Regions from separate parts of the Corallincola luteus genome, predicted to be linked through region 3. Evidence: predicted binding sites of a transcription regulator. Region 3 holds the regulator's gene; each other region holds the start of a gene.
The links. The regulator LexA, encoded in region 3, represses DNA repair genes until DNA is damaged. The targets are predictions, from matches to a motif close to TACTGTATNNNNATACAGTA.
Positions count from the first base shown of each region.

Region 1: the regulator LexA is predicted to act here: its motif matches at 1,974-1,993, upstream of dinB (DNA polymerase IV).
Region 2: the regulator LexA is predicted to act here: its motif matches at 1,862-1,881, upstream of recN (DNA repair protein RecN).
Region 4: the regulator LexA is predicted to act here: its motif matches at 2,333-2,352, upstream of imuA (translesion DNA synthesis-associated protein ImuA).

Region 1 covers NZ_SJXE01000001.1:1,039,955-1,044,128, reverse strand. The annotation lists gene EZV61_RS04625 (aminoacyl-histidine dipeptidase) at 1-801, shown strand, start outside; gene dinB (DNA polymerase IV) at 883-1,956, opposite strand; gene nqrM ((Na+)-NQR maturation NqrM) at 2,092-2,316, opposite strand; gene EZV61_RS04610 (FAD:protein FMN transferase) at 2,321-3,361, opposite strand; gene nqrF (NADH:ubiquinone reductase (Na(+)-transporting) subunit F) at 3,368-4,174, opposite strand, start outside.
Region 2 covers NZ_SJXE01000011.1:91,697-95,870, forward strand. The annotation lists gene grpE (nucleotide exchange factor GrpE) at 157-768, opposite strand; gene nadK (NAD(+) kinase) at 911-1,792, shown strand; gene recN (DNA repair protein RecN) at 1,894-3,564, shown strand; gene bamE (outer membrane protein assembly factor BamE) at 3,647-4,003, shown strand; gene EZV61_RS17090 (RnfH family protein) at 4,051-4,174, opposite strand, start outside.
Region 3 covers NZ_SJXE01000013.1:14,820-18,993, reverse strand. The annotation lists gene coxB (cytochrome c oxidase subunit II) at 1-799, opposite strand, end outside; gene EZV61_RS17905 (hypothetical protein) at 1,203-1,730, opposite strand; gene lexA (transcriptional repressor LexA) at 1,727-2,359, opposite strand; gene EZV61_RS17895 (MlaE family ABC transporter permease) at 2,552-3,685, shown strand; gene EZV61_RS17890 (ABC transporter ATP-binding protein) at 3,682-4,174, shown strand, end outside.
Region 4 covers NZ_SJXE01000002.1:7,098-11,271, forward strand. The annotation lists gene EZV61_RS06610 (NapC/NirT family cytochrome c) at 7-576, opposite strand; gene EZV61_RS06615 (multiheme c-type cytochrome) at 647-2,110, opposite strand; gene imuA (translesion DNA synthesis-associated protein ImuA) at 2,368-3,072, shown strand; gene EZV61_RS06625 (Y-family DNA polymerase) at 3,075-4,174, shown strand, end outside.

The DNA of each region.
Region 1 (4,174 bases), on a different contig from region 3:
ATCCACCTTGGTCGCGGTACAGCAAACCAACTAATGGCACAACTGCTTCGACATATAGGCCAACAGCACACGCTGCAGGTGAGCAACTTTAGCGGTGGTAGCCTGCGCAACGCCATCGCCCGTGAAGCAGATTGTGAACTGTGGGTGTTCGCTACAGAGCAGGATGAGATACAAGCTAAAGCAGAGGCTTTTTTCAGTCAGCATCAACAGCTGTTATCAGTAAAAGAGCCGACCATGAGCCTCGCCGTCAGCCGGGTGAGCAGCGACACTGTGCCACTGTCTCAGACCAGTAGCCAACAACTGATAAATTTACTTTGCGCGCTGCCCCATGGCGTGGTTCGTATGAGTGATAGCATTGAAGGCGTGGTAGAAACCTCAACCAACCTAGGCGTTGTTCGGACAGAGGCAGATACGGTCTCTGTGCAATGCCTAATACGTTCGCTTAACGATACTGGCCGCCAGCAAATTGCTGAGCAACACGCAGCAATCGCCGAACTCAGCGGTGCCAGCGTTAGTTTTGATGGTGCTTACCCTGGATGGGAGCCGGATACCAACTCTATTGCCATGACCACGGTACGTGAAACCTACCAAGCGCTATTTGGCAAACTGCCAAACATTATGGTGATCCACGCAGGTCTCGAATGCGGCCTGTTTAAAGCGGCTTACCCTGATTGGGATATGGTATCCATTGGACCAACTATTCGCTTCCCTCACTCGCCAGATGAGAAAGTAGAAATAGCCAGTGTTGATGACTATTGGACACTGCTCAAAGGTGTACTCGCAGCGATCCCTGCGGCCTAACCTCTGCTCCCTAAGGCACACAAATAGGGCTTGGATTATTCCCAGCCCTATTAATAGTTAAGGCATACAGAGTCACCAGCATCACCACTCAAACTGTAACTGTTTGGCACCTTCTTTCACTTCCGGTAAACCAATATTGAGCCCGACTAAACGGATCCCTCTGCCTTCCGCCCGTGCATAAGCCTTCTTCAGTAGATCAAGATACAAGCTCTGTCTCACTTGCGACGTGGTTTGTTCAACCGTGGTTTGTTGAAAGTCATCAAACTTTAGCTTCACGCCCTGTTTATGGATCTGGCGTTTGGGATCATGTTTATCTAAGCGTTGTAGCAGTTCAGGTAGCAGATTGGCCGCAACCTCCTGACACTGTTGAAAAGTAGATATATCTTTACTCAATGTTGTTTCGACACCAACTGAGCGACGCACATGAGTTCCATCCACCGGGCGGTTATCTATACCAAAGCTTCTTTGCCATAAAGCTTCGCCAAATCGACCGACTAGCTGCACTATTTCATCCACGCTTTTTTCTCGACAATCCGCCGTGGTTCTCAATCCCATATCTGCCAACCGTTGCTCGGTTACCGGCCCGACTCCCGGGATCTTGCGCAACGGCAACGCGGCAACAAACGCCTCCACCCCATCAGGTGGAACAATACAGATGCCATTGGGCTTGTTCTCGTCGCTGGCTATTTTGGCAATAAATTTATTAGGAGCAACTCCGGCCGAGGCTGTTAACCCTGTTTCATTGACGATCTCAGTGCGGATAGCTTCAGCAATCAGCGTCGCACTGCCATGGTGTGCTTGGCAATGAGTCACATCTAAATAAGCCTCATCCAGAGATAGAGGCTCGATAAGGTTGGTATAACGTTGAAAGATACTCTGGATCTGCCGGGAAACCGACTTATAGGCGTCAAAGCGAGGCTTTACCAGAATCAGATTAGGACACTGACGTAATGCCGTCGCCGTGGCCATCGCAGAGCGCACACCAAAGCGACGGGCGCTATAGTTACAAGTGGCGATCACCCCGCGGCGATCAGATTGACCACCAACCGCTATCGGCTTATCTCGCCATTGCGGATTATCTCGCATCTCAACGGCGGCATAAAAACAATCCATATCGATATGAATGATCTTTCTTTGCGGTGTTGACTTCGCCATCTCATTTAAATATTAAGCACTGTATATAAAAACAGTATAATAGTTAGTCTAGGTTTACTCCAGTGCGCAATATAAAAACTATTAAAAATAAAAAAGCACCCGCAGGTGCTTTAATCGAACAGCTATTAATCGTTATTAGATAATCCGGTGCTTCTCGAGCATTTCGCGACGTCGTTCCTCTTTCGCTTCCCGCTTCCTGCGCTTCTCACAGGGCTCAGGGCAATCACAGACTTTATCCATCCCCAAAGCTGCGATACCACCACAACTGCCAGCGATCTTCTTACGTTGCAATAGGTAACCAATGGCCATTGCTGCAACAACGGTTAATAACAAGCCAAAGGTAAGTAAAAACACAGTCATAATACTAAGATCCTTGGGACGCCAAGTACTGCTCAAAATTTGGGCTAGTGTACTCCACAAAGCCATCATCCGTCTTTACGATCATCAATACGGGTAACTGATGCTGCTCGGCAAACAAACGACCTTTTTCTGGCCCCATCACCATCAAAGCCGTAGCCAACCCATCTGCGGTCATACAACTTGAAGCGATCACTGTCGCCGAGACCAAACGATGATTAATCGGGTGGCCAGTTTCGGGATCGATGGTATGAGAATAACGGATACCACCGTCTTCAAAATAGTTTCGATAGTCACCAGACGTAGCAACCGCATTATCACCCGGTTCGATGATGCGTTGTACCATACGTGACTGGGTATCAGGCTTTTCAACGGCAATACGCCATTTGTTACCTTGCAGATTATGGCCACGGGTACGTAACTCGCCACCCACCTCAACCAAGTAGTTTCTATAACCCAAGCTATCAAGCAGGTCAGCAACGCTATCCACACCATAGCCTTTAGCGATAGCAGATAGATCAACATAGAGATCCACTGCCGATTTTTGCAGTGAGTGTGCTGCGGTCACGGTTAACTGCTGATAACCCATTCGCGCTTTCGCCTCTGCGATTTCAGCAGCAGTTGGCGTCTCTTCCGGTCTGGCCTGGGGGCCAAATCCCCACAGATTGACCAACGGACCAATGGTGACGTCTAGCGCTCCCTTGGTCTGTTCACCAAGGCGCAATGCTTCCTTCACCACCTCGCCTGTGGCTGCAGATACAGTGAATGGCTGGAGTCCCTGGTACTGATTGAATCGACTCAGCTCAGAGTCTTGCCGATAGGTCGACATCTGATCGTTAACTAACTCAAGGCGCTGATCGATCTGCTTCTGTAACGCAGCGGTATCCTGGAGCGGGTTATCCACGACCAAAGTGATGTGGTAAAAGGTGCCCATGGTACTGCCAGCCAAACGCACCGCTTCAGGTGGCGTATGACTTGGACCGCAAGCTGAGATAAAAAAGGCCAGCCCAAACAGGGCCAGCCATTTTGTTAGTGATTGAATAGGCATTCCTATTTAACCACCAAAATCATCAAGCAGGATATTTTCATCCTCAACACCCAGATCTTTGAGCATGTTAATCACAGCAGCATTCATCACTGGAGGACCACACATGTAATACTCACAATCTTCAGGGGCTTCATGGTCTCGCAGGTAATTTTCAAACAATACGTTATGAATAAAACCTGTATACCCATCCCAATTATCTTCAGGCTGCGGATCTGACAGAGCGACATGCCACTGGAAGTTCGGATGCTCTTTCTGCAGCATATCGAAATCTTCCACATAGAACATTTCGCGCTTAGAGCGAGCACCATACCAGAAGCTCATCTTACGCTTTGAATCAAGGCGACGTAGCTGATCGAAGATATGGCTACGCATAGGTGCCATACCCGCACCACCACCAACAAATACCATTTCGTTTTCAGTCTCTTTAGCGAAGAACTCACCAAATGGACCTGAAATAGTGACCTTATCGCCCGCTTTCAAGTTAAAGATGAATGATGACATCTTACCGCACGGCGCACTTGGGTTATTTGGCGGTGGCGTAGCAATACGCACGTTTAGCATAATGATGCCAAACTCTTCCGGATAGTTCGCCATTGAATAGGCGCGGATGGTCTCTTCATCAACCTTAGATTCCAGGTTGAAGAAGCCAAAACGCTCCCAGTCACCACGATACTCTTCATCCACTTCGAAGTCTTTGTACTTCACGTGGTGTGCAGGGGCTTCGATCTGAATATAACCACCGGCACGGAAAGGTACGCTTTCACCGTCAGGAATTTTTAGCTTCAGCTCTTTAATGAAAGTCGCTTTGTTATC
Region 2 (4,174 bases), on a different contig from region 3:
TTTCAAGCGTAGGGTGAAATTTTTTTTCACTTTCTTACAGAAACAAAAAAAAACAACAGCAAAACAGTTTGTTAACAAGGTTTATTGATTAAGCTTCAAACATAAAAAAAGCCGCCCATGCGACTTTTTTGTCAGAAATTTAAGGTTTATCGCCGATTAAGCTTCTGTATCGATGCCGCTGGCCGGCGCTTTAGCAACCATCACCATGGCTGGACGTAACAGGCGTCCATTTAGCTCATAACCTTTTTGCATCACCAGCATCACGGTATTTGGCGCATGATCAGGGCTCTCTTGCATTGACATCGCCTGATGCTGTTCAGGATTGAAAGTCTGACCCACAGGGTCTAGCTGGACAACGCCATGCTTAGCAACAGCATCCATCAACCCTTTCATGGTCAACTCGACACCTTCAATCATCGGCTTGATGGCATCGTTTTCAGCATCAGCGAGCTGTAAGCCTCTTTCCAGGTTATCGATGACGCTTAACATGTCGCCAGCAAATTTCTCAAGAGCAAACTTACGGGCTTTCTCGCTGTCTTGCGCGGCGCGACGGCGTGCATTGTCCGCTTCTGCCATCGCTCGCAATACAGATTCTTGCTGTTCTTCTACCTTAGCGTTAGACGCAGCCAAAGCAGCTTCCAACTCAGCTATACGCTCTTCAGCACTCAGCAATTGACCTTCCTCTGCTTCTACTTCAGCAGCGGGTTCAACTTGCTCAATCGTCTGCTCAACCACTTCTTGATCTGACGGGGTGTTCTTATCGCTCATAAAATCTCCAGAAAAGCCGTTTCATACCCTCGGCTTGAGGCTGCTGACTATTATGGGGATTGATCGCTTTGTTTCAAGGCAAGACTTGCTGCTAATCGGCGCCCAAGTATACTGAGCAGGTACTTACCGAGGCTGTAGCCAAATGAAAAAGCCGTTTCAAACCGTTGGATTAATAGGTAAACCCCACCATGAAGGGGCGAACCAGACACTTCTGCAATTGCATAAATTTCTCACTCAACGTGGCTTGAATGTCGTCGTAGAAGAGCGTGTTGCAACGGAATTGGCGATAACCGATGTCGACGCCGTCGATCTGGTTCAATTAGGCGAGCGCTGCGATTTGGCCATTGTTGTCGGTGGTGACGGTAATATGCTTGGCGCCGCACGAGTACTATCGCGTTTTGATGTGGGTGTTGTTGGCGTTAACCGTGGCAACCTGGGCTTTCTAACCGATCTCAGTCCTGACGAATACGAACAACCCCTGACCGAAATTCTCAGCGGTGACTATCAACTCGAACAACGCTACCTATTGGAAGCCGAGGTGTATCGCCACGGCCGCCTAAAAAGTAGTAACACCGCAGTGAATGAGGCGGTACTCCACCCCGGTAAGATCGCCCACATGATCGATTTTGAGGTGCTGATCAATGACCATTTTGTCTTCCAACAGCGCTCTGATGGCCTAATTATCTCCACCCCAACGGGTTCAACCGCCTATTCGTTATCCGGCGGAGGTCCAATCATGATGCCATCACTGGATGCCTTGGTATTAACGCCGATGTTTCCCCACACACTTTCGGCACGCCCCATCGTTGTCGATGGTGATAGTGTTATTACGCTGCGGGTTTCAGACGGCAATGAGGACAATCTGCAGGTCAGCTGTGATGGCCACGTGACGCTATCAGTGATGCCAGGAGACGAAATAAAACTACGTAAACACAAAGCACCGCTGACTCTGCTTCACCCCAACTGCTATGACTACTATGAAGTACTACGTACCAAATTGGGTTGGAGTAGCAGCCTGTTTTAACAGCAACAAACGCACACCTTTCATACAAAAAGTTTGCAAACCACCCAAAGTACTGTATACATATACACATACTGTATGTGTGTACATGTTTTGAGGTTTCTATGCTGCAGCAACTTACTATCAACAATTTCGCCATTGTCAGCCATACCGACGTTGAACTTAAGTCAGGTATGACAACCATCACAGGTGAAACCGGGGCGGGTAAATCTATCGCCATTGACGCGCTGGGATTATGCCTAGGGGATAGAGCGGATGCCTCAGCCGTTAGACCTGGTGCAAAAAAGAGTGATATCTCGGCACGCTTTGGGTTGACGAAGAACGCGGCAGTACATGAATGGCTGGAACAACATGATCTAGACGCCGATGACAACGAATGCATCATTCGTCGCGTCATCAGCGCAGAAGGCCGCTCTCGTAGCTACATAAATGGTCAGCCGGTGCCGCTACAGCAGCTGAAACAACTCGCTCCTATGCTAGTAAGCATCCACGGCCAACATGCCCACCAAACCTTGCTAAAAAGCGACCAACAAAGATTGCTTCTGGATAGATTTGCTGGCCATCACAGTAAATTAGATACCGTGGCAGCGAGTTATCAACTGTGGAAAAAATTAGGTAAGCAGATCCATACTTTGCAGGAATCACAGCTACAACGTGAATCAAGACGCCAGCTTCTGCAGTACCAGGTCGATGAGTTGGATCAGTTTGCGCTCGAAGAGGGTGAGTACGAGCAGATCGAACAGGATCATAAACGCCTGTTTAATGGCCAGAGTTTACTTGATGGCGCCAACAACGCAGCCCATCTGTTAAGCGAAGATGAACAGGTCAACGCCTGCCAATTAGTCAGGCAAGTTCTCAATCAAGTCATTGAACTCAGTGAAACAGATCAAAAATTAGCGCCGGTAGTGAGTCTACTAAACGACGCGCAAATACAATTGGAGGAAGCAAGTCATGAACTTAATGCCTACAGTGAAAGCATCGAACTGGACCCGTCGCAACTGCAACAACTGGACGAACGCTTGTCGGCCGCGCTGCAGTTGGCACGCAAGCACCAAGTCAACCCCAACCACCTCCCGCAACAACATAAAGAGTTAGTTGAAGAGCTTGCCGAGCTAACTGGCGCTGATGACCAGTTAGAAGCGCTCCAACAGGAGCAGCAGATCGCCTGGCAAGAGTATTGTGATGAGAGTGACGTATTGCATCAACTTCGCTTAACTGCGGCAGCACAGCTGTCGGAGCAAGTGACACTGGCCATACGGGAACTAAACATGCCCAAAGGATTGTTTAGTGTCGAATGTGTCTCTTTGAAAAACGACAAAGCAGCGGTTCATGGTAGAGATGAGATCCAATTTCTAGTCAGTACTAACCCTGGTCAACAACCACAACCTTTATCAAAAGTCGCCTCTGGCGGTGAACTGTCAAGAATAAGCTTAGCGCTGCAAGTACTCACTTCAAACCAGCAAGCCACACCCACCTTGATTTTTGATGAAGTCGACGTCGGTATTAGTGGTCAAACCGCAGCTATCGTAGGCAAGCTTCTACGTAAGCTTGGCGAAGAGTGCCAAGTGATGTGCGTCACGCACCTCCCTCAAGTGGCAGCATGTGGTCACCAACAGCTCAATGTCGCTAAGTTCAGTGATGACGAAATGACAGATACCAATATACATTGGCTGGCCGACGATCAACGCATCAACGAACTAGCCAGAATGCTAGGCGGCGACACAATAACTGAGCACACCCGGGCCAATGCACAAGAGTTATTGCTCACAGCATAACAAGGCAAACACGGGTTTAACTTTCCCTGTGTCGCCAGCTTGGTTATCATGCCCAGCAGATTTTGATAAGAGAAAGTACTCCATGCGGTTTAGGAACCTGTTGTTTGCTCTGTTAATCATGCCACTGGCCGGTTGTGCCTGGTTGAGCGAATTTGTTTACAAAGTCGATATCCCTCAAGGCAACTATATCGACGAGCAGCAAGTAGAAAAATTACGTTTGGGTATGACCAAAGAGCAAGTGCGCTTTGTACTCGGCACCCCAATGGTGAAAAACAGCTTCAGAGACACCACTTGGTATTATGTCTATCGACTAAAAACAGGTAAGGGTGTGGAGTACAACAAACGTCTAATCGCCAACTTCGACGCGGAAGACAAACTGATCGCAGTCGAAGGTGATTACGAGCTGGGCGAAGAGTTTGAAACGCCAATTGACAGTTAAGCTCTGTTTTAATGCGCGATAGCAATCGCATCAGGAAAGAGGCTGACTTATTCAGCCTCTTTTTTTTGCCGCCGATTAGGCTGCGGACGTCCGCCAGTCACCTTATCAGCACGCCCTTCGCGCTTAGCGCGCTCAGCTCGTAGCTTACGCACCTCTTTCGGGTCGGCGATC
Region 3 (4,174 bases):
CAGCCATTAACTCTTCCATGCTCATACTCATCGCCAGCAGTTTTTGCTCTTCCGCTTTCGCTTCAGCTTGCGTGGTTTTCAATGTCGCCAACCAAGTGTTGTATTCTGCTTCCGACTTGGCGACCACAACGATCGGCATAAAGCCATGGTCTTTCCCGCACAGTTCCGCGCACTGCCCTCGGTATGTGCCGGCTTCGTCAATTCTGGTCCACGCTTCATTAATGAAACCTGGATTAGCATCTTTTTTCACCGCAAAAGCGGGCACCCACCAACTGTGAATAACGTCGTCGGAAGTCATTAAGAAACGCACTTTTTTACCGATAGGCAGAACTAGCGGGCGGTCCACCTCAAGTAGGTAGTTTTCAGTTTTGGCGAGTTTATTTTCGATCTCGGCACGGGGTGTCGCCAACAGGCTATAGAACTCAACGTCATCATCCAGATACTTGTAGTGCCACTTCCATTGCGAGCCCGTCACCAAAATGGTGACATCCGCTTCCGTGGTATCTTCCATATTGATCAACACTTGCGTTGCTGGCACCGCCATCGCAACCAAAATAAGCAGTGGTAGTGCAGTCCAAAGAATCTCGACCTTGGTACTTTCATGAAACTGCGCCGGTTTCACTCCCTTGGACTTGCGATGATGAATGATTGACCAAAACATCACACCGAAGACAAGCACGCCAATGACGCAACAGATGTAGAAGATGGTCATGTGGAGCTGGTAGACGTCCTGACTTATGGCTGTCACACCCTGAGTCATATTTAGCGGCATCTCCTCGGCGGAGATAAATGACGGCAATAGGGCGCCAGCCCCCGCCGCGACGCGTGTGGCTATCCGTATCAAGAGGCTTCTCCTCGCACTTACAAAAAACACCTGTTCGACAGGCGCTTACCCCAAAACCCCAGTAGCCACTACAGACCGCATATTTAAATTTTTATAGGCGCGGTCGCAGCTATCAGGCCTTGATTAAGAATCGTTCACGATTAGCGATACGTCTAAAAATTAATCAAAAAACTTGAGCAAGTTAGCAAACTGCCCAACTGTTTGCGGGTTAAATCACATCCAAATGGTGATATTTAGCCTGACGAGTGATGAAGTCTGTGCAACTAGAGTTAGCAGCTAATGTGTTAGGAGGATTTTCAAAGGTATAAAAAAAGCCGCCTTGCGGCGGCTTCGGAAAGTACATTGAAACTGTGGGGGATCAATGGACCAACACACTGGCGAACATCTGATTTTTCGACCGTGCTGATTGCCATGCTCTACCTGCATGGCAACGGTTATTCATGCGATGAAACAAAACACTGTTTGTATCGTAGCAAGCCGCTTCGGCGGTTAACGCCTGCCACTGCGCTTCGGAAAGTAGATCCGTCCAGCCGATAACCAAGCCACAAGTGGCAGAGCCTAAGCCTTGAGTCACGGCACACATCACACCTTGTTCATCTTTGGGGTGGACTTGCAACAGTCGCTCAGCGCACACACCATTTTCCACCAACCAACGCGTCACCTGCTTATCAGGGGCTGCCACCAATACCACCCATTTATTGGCTTGTTGACTACGTTTGATTGTCTCTAACAGTGCTGATTGCTGGCCTTCAACCGGCACAATCTGCGCTCGCGATTGCCACTTATTTTGCAGGCGGCGGTTGCCGGTTAGCTTTGGCTGCGGTGCAGCTACCAATGAGCCAGTCATTTGGCGAGTATGCAGATTCATTGTCTCAAATGGGTTCATAACCACTCTCCATTACGAATGATACCAACAGCCAGCCCTTCAATGGCCAGGTTCTCTACACCCAGATCGACTTTGATCGGGCTGTAGGCTTCATTTTCAGCATGCAACAGCACATCTTTGCCATTCTTTTCAAAACGCTTAACTGTCACCTCATCATCACCCACCCGAGCGACTACCACCTGCCCATTCTGCGCCGTCGCAGTCTTGTGCACAGCCAGCAGGTCGCCTTCGAGGATGCCAATATCCTTCATACTGTCACCGTGTACTCGCAGTAAGAAGTCCGCAGATGGCCGGAACATGGCTGGATCAACTTTGTAATGCGCCTCAACATGTTCTTGCGCCAAGATAGGCGTACCGGCAGCCACTTGACCAATCAGAGGTAAGCCATCATCGTTTGCAGCCGCTTCATCATCCGCCTGTGGGATCACGCGAATACCCCGTGATGTTCCCGCCAAGATCTCTATTAAACCTTTTTTGGCCAGTGCTTTGAGGTGCTCTTCCGCGGCATTAGCAGACTTAAATCCCAATCGGCGTGCAATTTCCGCACGAGTTGGCGGCATGCCTGTCGCTTCAATATTGTCTTTAATCAACGCAAGAATTTCAGCTTGCCGTGGTGTTAATGGGCGCATAAAGATACCTGTGATTGCATACAGTATACTGTGAGTATATACAGGTATTTATTCATGGCAAGTATCACTGCTGTTTTTTTGATCACTGTTTTATGTGACATTAATAACTTGATTCGCTTTGAATTTTGCAGAAATAGTGGATCTGCGGCAGACTCAAGGACATTACGTAGGGCTTTTCAAGGTGAAAGTGACGTGCATGAGCTGAACATCAGGCGAACTGATGACGGTACTGGCTGGCTGTTAGAGTTGACAGGTGACTGGGTATTACGCCGTGGCGATCATCGGGTTGACGATCTACTACAAGCCCTAAAATCAAAAGTCACTCCAGATGAAACGCTCATATTCGTCGACGCCGACATTGGCCGCTGGAACAGTGCGCTGGTGGTGCTTATTCGCCGTGTCAGTGAATATGCAAAAGCGCATCGACTGCATGTAGATGTCAGCCGCCTACCTCAAGGCGCACAGCAGCTTCTGGCGCTGGCAGAGTCACAATCTAATGCGGCCAATAGACCAAACCAAACAACTTACCAGCCGACCTTTGCTGAGCGCATAGGTAACTCGGTCTTGGCGAGCTGGGAAAATATCTTAGTCAGTTTCAGTTTCATCGGAGCGCTGATCAGCGCCGTTGGCAAACTCTGCGTCGGCAAAGCCGAGATACGTGCCAAGGACGTGTACGACTGTATGCATGACGCTGGTCCCGCTGCCTTTGGCATTGTCGCCTTAATCAGCATCCTGATCGGCATGATCTTAGCCTTCGTTGGCGCCGTGCAGTTACAACAGTTCGGCGCATCTATCTTCGTCGCCTCTCTTGTTGCGCTGGGTATGGCACGTGAAATGGGCGCGATGATGACAGCGATTATTATGGCGGGCCGCACAGGCGCCAGTTACGCCGCGCAGTTGGGCAGCATGCAGGTGAATGAAGAGATCGACGCACTCACAACCATGGGTCTTAGACCCATCGAGTTTTTGGTACTCCCCCGCTTTATCGCGCTGCTAATCATGCTGCCGTTGCTTACCGTTTTTTCCATGGCGCTAGGTATTCTTGGTGGCGCGCTAGTATCACAGTTAATGCTCGATATCTCATTCACCCAATTTGTGGAACAGATGACCACCACGGTGCCGTTACGCCACTTCGCTATTGGCTTACTTAAAAGTGTGCTATTCGCACTGGTAATCGCTGTTGCAGGCTGTATGAATGGCATTAATTGCGGACGTAATGCAATGGCCGTGGGGCAAGCAACTACCCGCTCTGTGGTATCGGCCATCGTGTTTATTATTGTGGTGGACGCCATCGTCACCATTACAACAACATTGATCGGTATATGAAGCAAAAGCATATTGAAATACGCGATCTCACCATGGCCTACGGCGATCGCCTGATCCAACAAGATCTCAACTTCACCATTGAAGGTGGCGATATATTTATCATCATGGGGGGGAGCGGCTGCGGCAAAAGCACACTCATGAAACATATGATCGGTCTACTGACCCCTGCCAAAGGTGAAGTCTTATTCAATGACCAAGCGATGTGGAGTTGTAATGAGCAGCAACGCCAAGCGATGACCCAAAAATTTGGGGTAACCTATCAATCTGGCGCATTGATCAGTTCAATGACCTTAGAAGAGAACATCGCATTACCATTAGAGACCTATACCAACCTCACCCACAAAGATATTCGCGATCTTATTTCACTAAAGTTAACTCTGGTTGGCTTAGAGGGATATGAAAAATACTATCCTTCAGAGATAAGCGGAGGGATGGCAAAGCGCGCAGCACTGGCTCGCGCTATCGCATTAGACCCAGAGGTGTTGTTTT
Region 4 (4,174 bases), on a different contig from region 3:
TGATTTCTACTCAATTACCGGCCGTTTATGAGCCACTCCTTGATGGCAATCGATACAATTCATATTTTGGCTAAGCATCTTTTGGTGATTGGTTCTGACGCGGATAGGTTGGGCCTCGCTATCCCATCTTTCAGGTGTATGACAACTGCGGCATTCACGGCTGTTGCTGGCCGTCATATCTCGCCAAACGTGCTCGGCTAAGCGTAATCGCTCCTGTTCAAAATTCTCTAGGGTGACAGTTTCCATCAACTGATAGTAGATATCGGCGGTGGCTTTGACTTTGACAATCATTTTGTCGACAAAGGGTTTTGGCACATGGCAGTCAGCGCATGTGGCAATGACACCTGAGCGATTGTTGAAATGTACCGAGGCCTGATACTCCTCGACAATGGTATCCCGGCCAATATGGCAGCCATAACAGAACTCATTCGTGTTGGTGAAGTCCATCACACCGTGAAAGGTCACCACGCCCAAAGCACCTAACACCAACGCGATGAAACCACCGATAGGGATCCCTAATAGCCAACGGCTGCGGGTTTGCTTCCATAATCGGCTGGGCTTTCTATGCTGGTTCATAAAAATCCTTGCTGATAGGTAAAAAGCGGATCAGCTTTCATTCAAGCTGATCCGCAATGCTAGGTGCTACTTATTTGCTCTCGCTTTGGTAGCGCTGTTTAAAAGCCTTCTGTGCTTCTTGGCGCTTTTGTTTGATATCTGCAGGCTCTTTACCCGAGAACCAAGCGTGTTCAGGTCTGGATAAGATCTCGTCGAGCAGTTTTCTCGCTTCTGCTGCTTGCTCTTTCTTGCCTGCATGCTCTGCTTTCTCTACCACTTCCAGGTATTGAGGTACCATCTCAACGTAGAAGCGTTCAGCCACTTCAAACATGCCGTGCCACTGCACGTAATCAGGTGCCATCATTGCTGCACCATGGCGAGCGCGGCGACCTTCATGGTGCCAGAGGTAGAACCAGGTCCACTCAATCTCTTCATCGAACTGGACTTCGGTTAACATCTCATTCTTCGTCAGCAGATCCATCATAGATTTACCCGGACGGGCGAACTTCTCGTTATACAGCACCACTAAATTATCGAACTGAGTATAGAAGTTCTCGATCCAACCACTGGTGTGGCAGGCACTACACACGTTCTTCATATCAGCACGGCGCTCTTCCCAAGGCTTCACTTGCTTGCCTTGAGCAATCGCTTTCGCGTCGACTTTTTCCGAAATTGCAGGACGTAATGTCCAACTAATACGAGCGCCGACGTCATGAGTTAAAGGTAGCTCGCGAGTGGCTGACATATGGCAAGTGGCACATGTGGGGGCTGCATCATAATCTTCGCCAACTATCCATTTCGCTGAACCCAGATTCATATGCTCAACGTTGGCAAAGAAATTAATGCCGTGCTTGGATTCTTCGTAGATCTCTTTTTGCGGATGGTCTGGCCCTAGGTGACACTTTCCGCAGGCTTCAGGGCGACGGGCCTGAACCATGGAGAACTCGTGACGCTGGTGGCAGGCGCTACAAGCACCAACTGAGCCATCAGGATTGAGTCTGCCAATACCTGTGTTGGGCCAGGTGGTTGGATCAAGGTCGCCGTTAGCTAATACTTTGACTTCGGCGCCGTGACATTGCCAACAACCGCTGACTGCTGCGGGGGATTGGCCGTTAAAGCTCAACTGTCCCTCCACCGCCTCGGCGAGAAAGTTATCCAGTGAGCCAATGATCTGCCCCGCTTTGGCATGATGACTGGCGGCAAACTCTTCGACTTCCTTGTTGTGGCACTGCCCGCAATCTTTTGGCGATACAATCACTGCAATATCAAACCCTTCATGCTTGATGGCGTCAGCATCATTGGGATCGGCTTGGTGACACTCAAAACATCCAATATTGGCACCATAATGCTTAGATCGCCCCCATTGCTGGTACAGGGCGGGGTTTTGCTCTTTATGGCAGGCAGCACACTGCTTGCTTTCGTCACTGAGCGACGCAAAAGGTTTTAGCATCTGTGCTTTGGGGGCGGCGTAAGCCAGGCTAAAGAGGGCGCTGCAGGTAAGCAATACCAGCGTGGCAAAGAAGGTGGTCTGTAGTGCTATTCGTCCGTTTTTCATGGTCTGCTGTCCGTCTCGGCATCCGTGATGGTTGGGCAACAACATCTGTATCCGACAGATATGTAAGTGAACAAATAGTAGACAATAAATCCATATATTAAATATGGATTTTGGATAAATGTTAATCAGCTCACTTTGTATGGGTTTAAATGATGAGTGCAGTTGTAATAGATCAATTTTCCTCCGCCAGCAGCTATTTGCCGAATCAATCACCTTAAAATATACTGTATACATATACAGTATATTTTAAGGTGATTATGCCATTATTGGATCCACTTTTTGACTCTGGCTTGCTATGGCAGGGCGCCGCGCCACGAGCTTCGTCTTGTGAATCACTCGCCACTGGTTATGCTGTCTTAGACAAGGCGCTCGATGGTGGGTGGCGACGTCAGGAAGTAACGGAGCTGCTGTTGCCGCGACTCGGCATCGGTGAAGTACAGTTGCTGCTGCCGGCAATGGCAGCGCTGGCATCCGTGGACAAATTCCAGTTGTGGATCGCTCCGCCTATGGTGCCTTATGCGCCAGGGTTGCTGCAGGCCTGCTTGCCTGTGGAACAGCAACTGGTGATTGCTGGGGTTGAAGATATGTCGGCGCAGCTCTGGAGCGCAGAGCAAGCGTTGAGCTCCGGAGCATGTAGTGTGGTGCTGTTCTGGTTACTCGATCCTGCTCAACAGCCCCAAACGTCCCAGTTGCGCCGTTTACAGTTGGCGGCGGAGCGTGGGCAAACCCCGTTGTTTCTTTTTCGTCCCCAATGGATCAGGCAGCAAGCGGTCAGAGATCTCAGCTCGCCAGCGCCTACCCGTCTATGGTTAGAAAGTCATAGTAATAGCCAGTTGCTAGTAGAGCTGTTTAAACGTCGTGGTGGGTGGCCGTTATCGCCTTTTCCACTTTCGCTGGCTGACAAGTTCAGTTTACCGGCAGCAGAGACTGACAGTGTCATTGTCGGCCCTTGGCGGGCGTAAGCATGCTCTGGTTAGCGTTAGATTTCCCCCGCTTAGCGCTTGATTGGTGCTGTCGCAGCCATGAGACGTCTGGTGTTGTGGTCTTGTTGGATCGGCAGCAACGGGTACTGCAGAGCAGTCAGCAAGCTGTGGTGTTGGGGGTACGGCCAGGTATGTCTCTGGCGACCTTGTTGGCATTGACCGATGACATCACTTTATTAGCTGAAGATCAGCTGGTTGAGGGCGATGTTGCGCAATTGTCAGCCACAGCATTGCATGCCATGGCGCTATGGGCGGGGGATTTTGCTTCCCGCATTCTGTTATTTCCGCCCCACAGCTTACTGCTGGAAGTGGGCAGTATGTTGCGTCTGTTTGGCGGCGTAGAGGGTTATCTTGGTCAGTTAAAGCGTAGCTTATTAACCCAAGATCTTAGTTGGCAGTACGCTATCGCTAAGACACCGCGGGCAGCGATCACCTTGGCGCAGGCAGGCGCTAACTGGTCATCACTTGATGCTAAAAAAACAGCTAAACGTCTCGGTGATCTTGCCGTCGAGAGCTTGCCTTTTACCCCTTTGCAGCAGCAAGGATTATCGGGCTTAGGACTGCAAACGTTATCACAACTGCTAGCGCTGCCAGTGGTGGAGATCCGACGTCGCTTGGGCGCGCCCTTGCTCTGTTGGATCCTTGAACTGCAGGGGCGTTTAATGCCCTCGTTTAAGGTGTTTTCAGCACCGCCACGATTTGAGTTATCGCAACCGCTGGTCGCTGAAATTTACCACCTTCACGGTTTACTTTTCCCCCTGCGCCGTTTGTTGCAGGGGTTAACGGATTACCTTCGTCAGCGGCAACTGGCAACCACAGAATGCCTGCTCACTCTCAGCCATCGAGATATTGCTGCAACCTCTATCGTATTGCGATCTTCCTCGCCAGAGACGGGATTTAGGCAGTGGTGGCAGCTGGCGCAACTGCAGTTGGAAAAGCAGCATCTACCCGCGCCAGTGTTGGGGTTATCACTTTGTTGTGAGCAGCTGGTTGCAATCACATCAGCGACAACTGATCTACTACAGCAGCGGCAGGGGGAAGGGTTAACTCAAGGCCAGCTGCTGGGGCGTTTGCAGAGTAA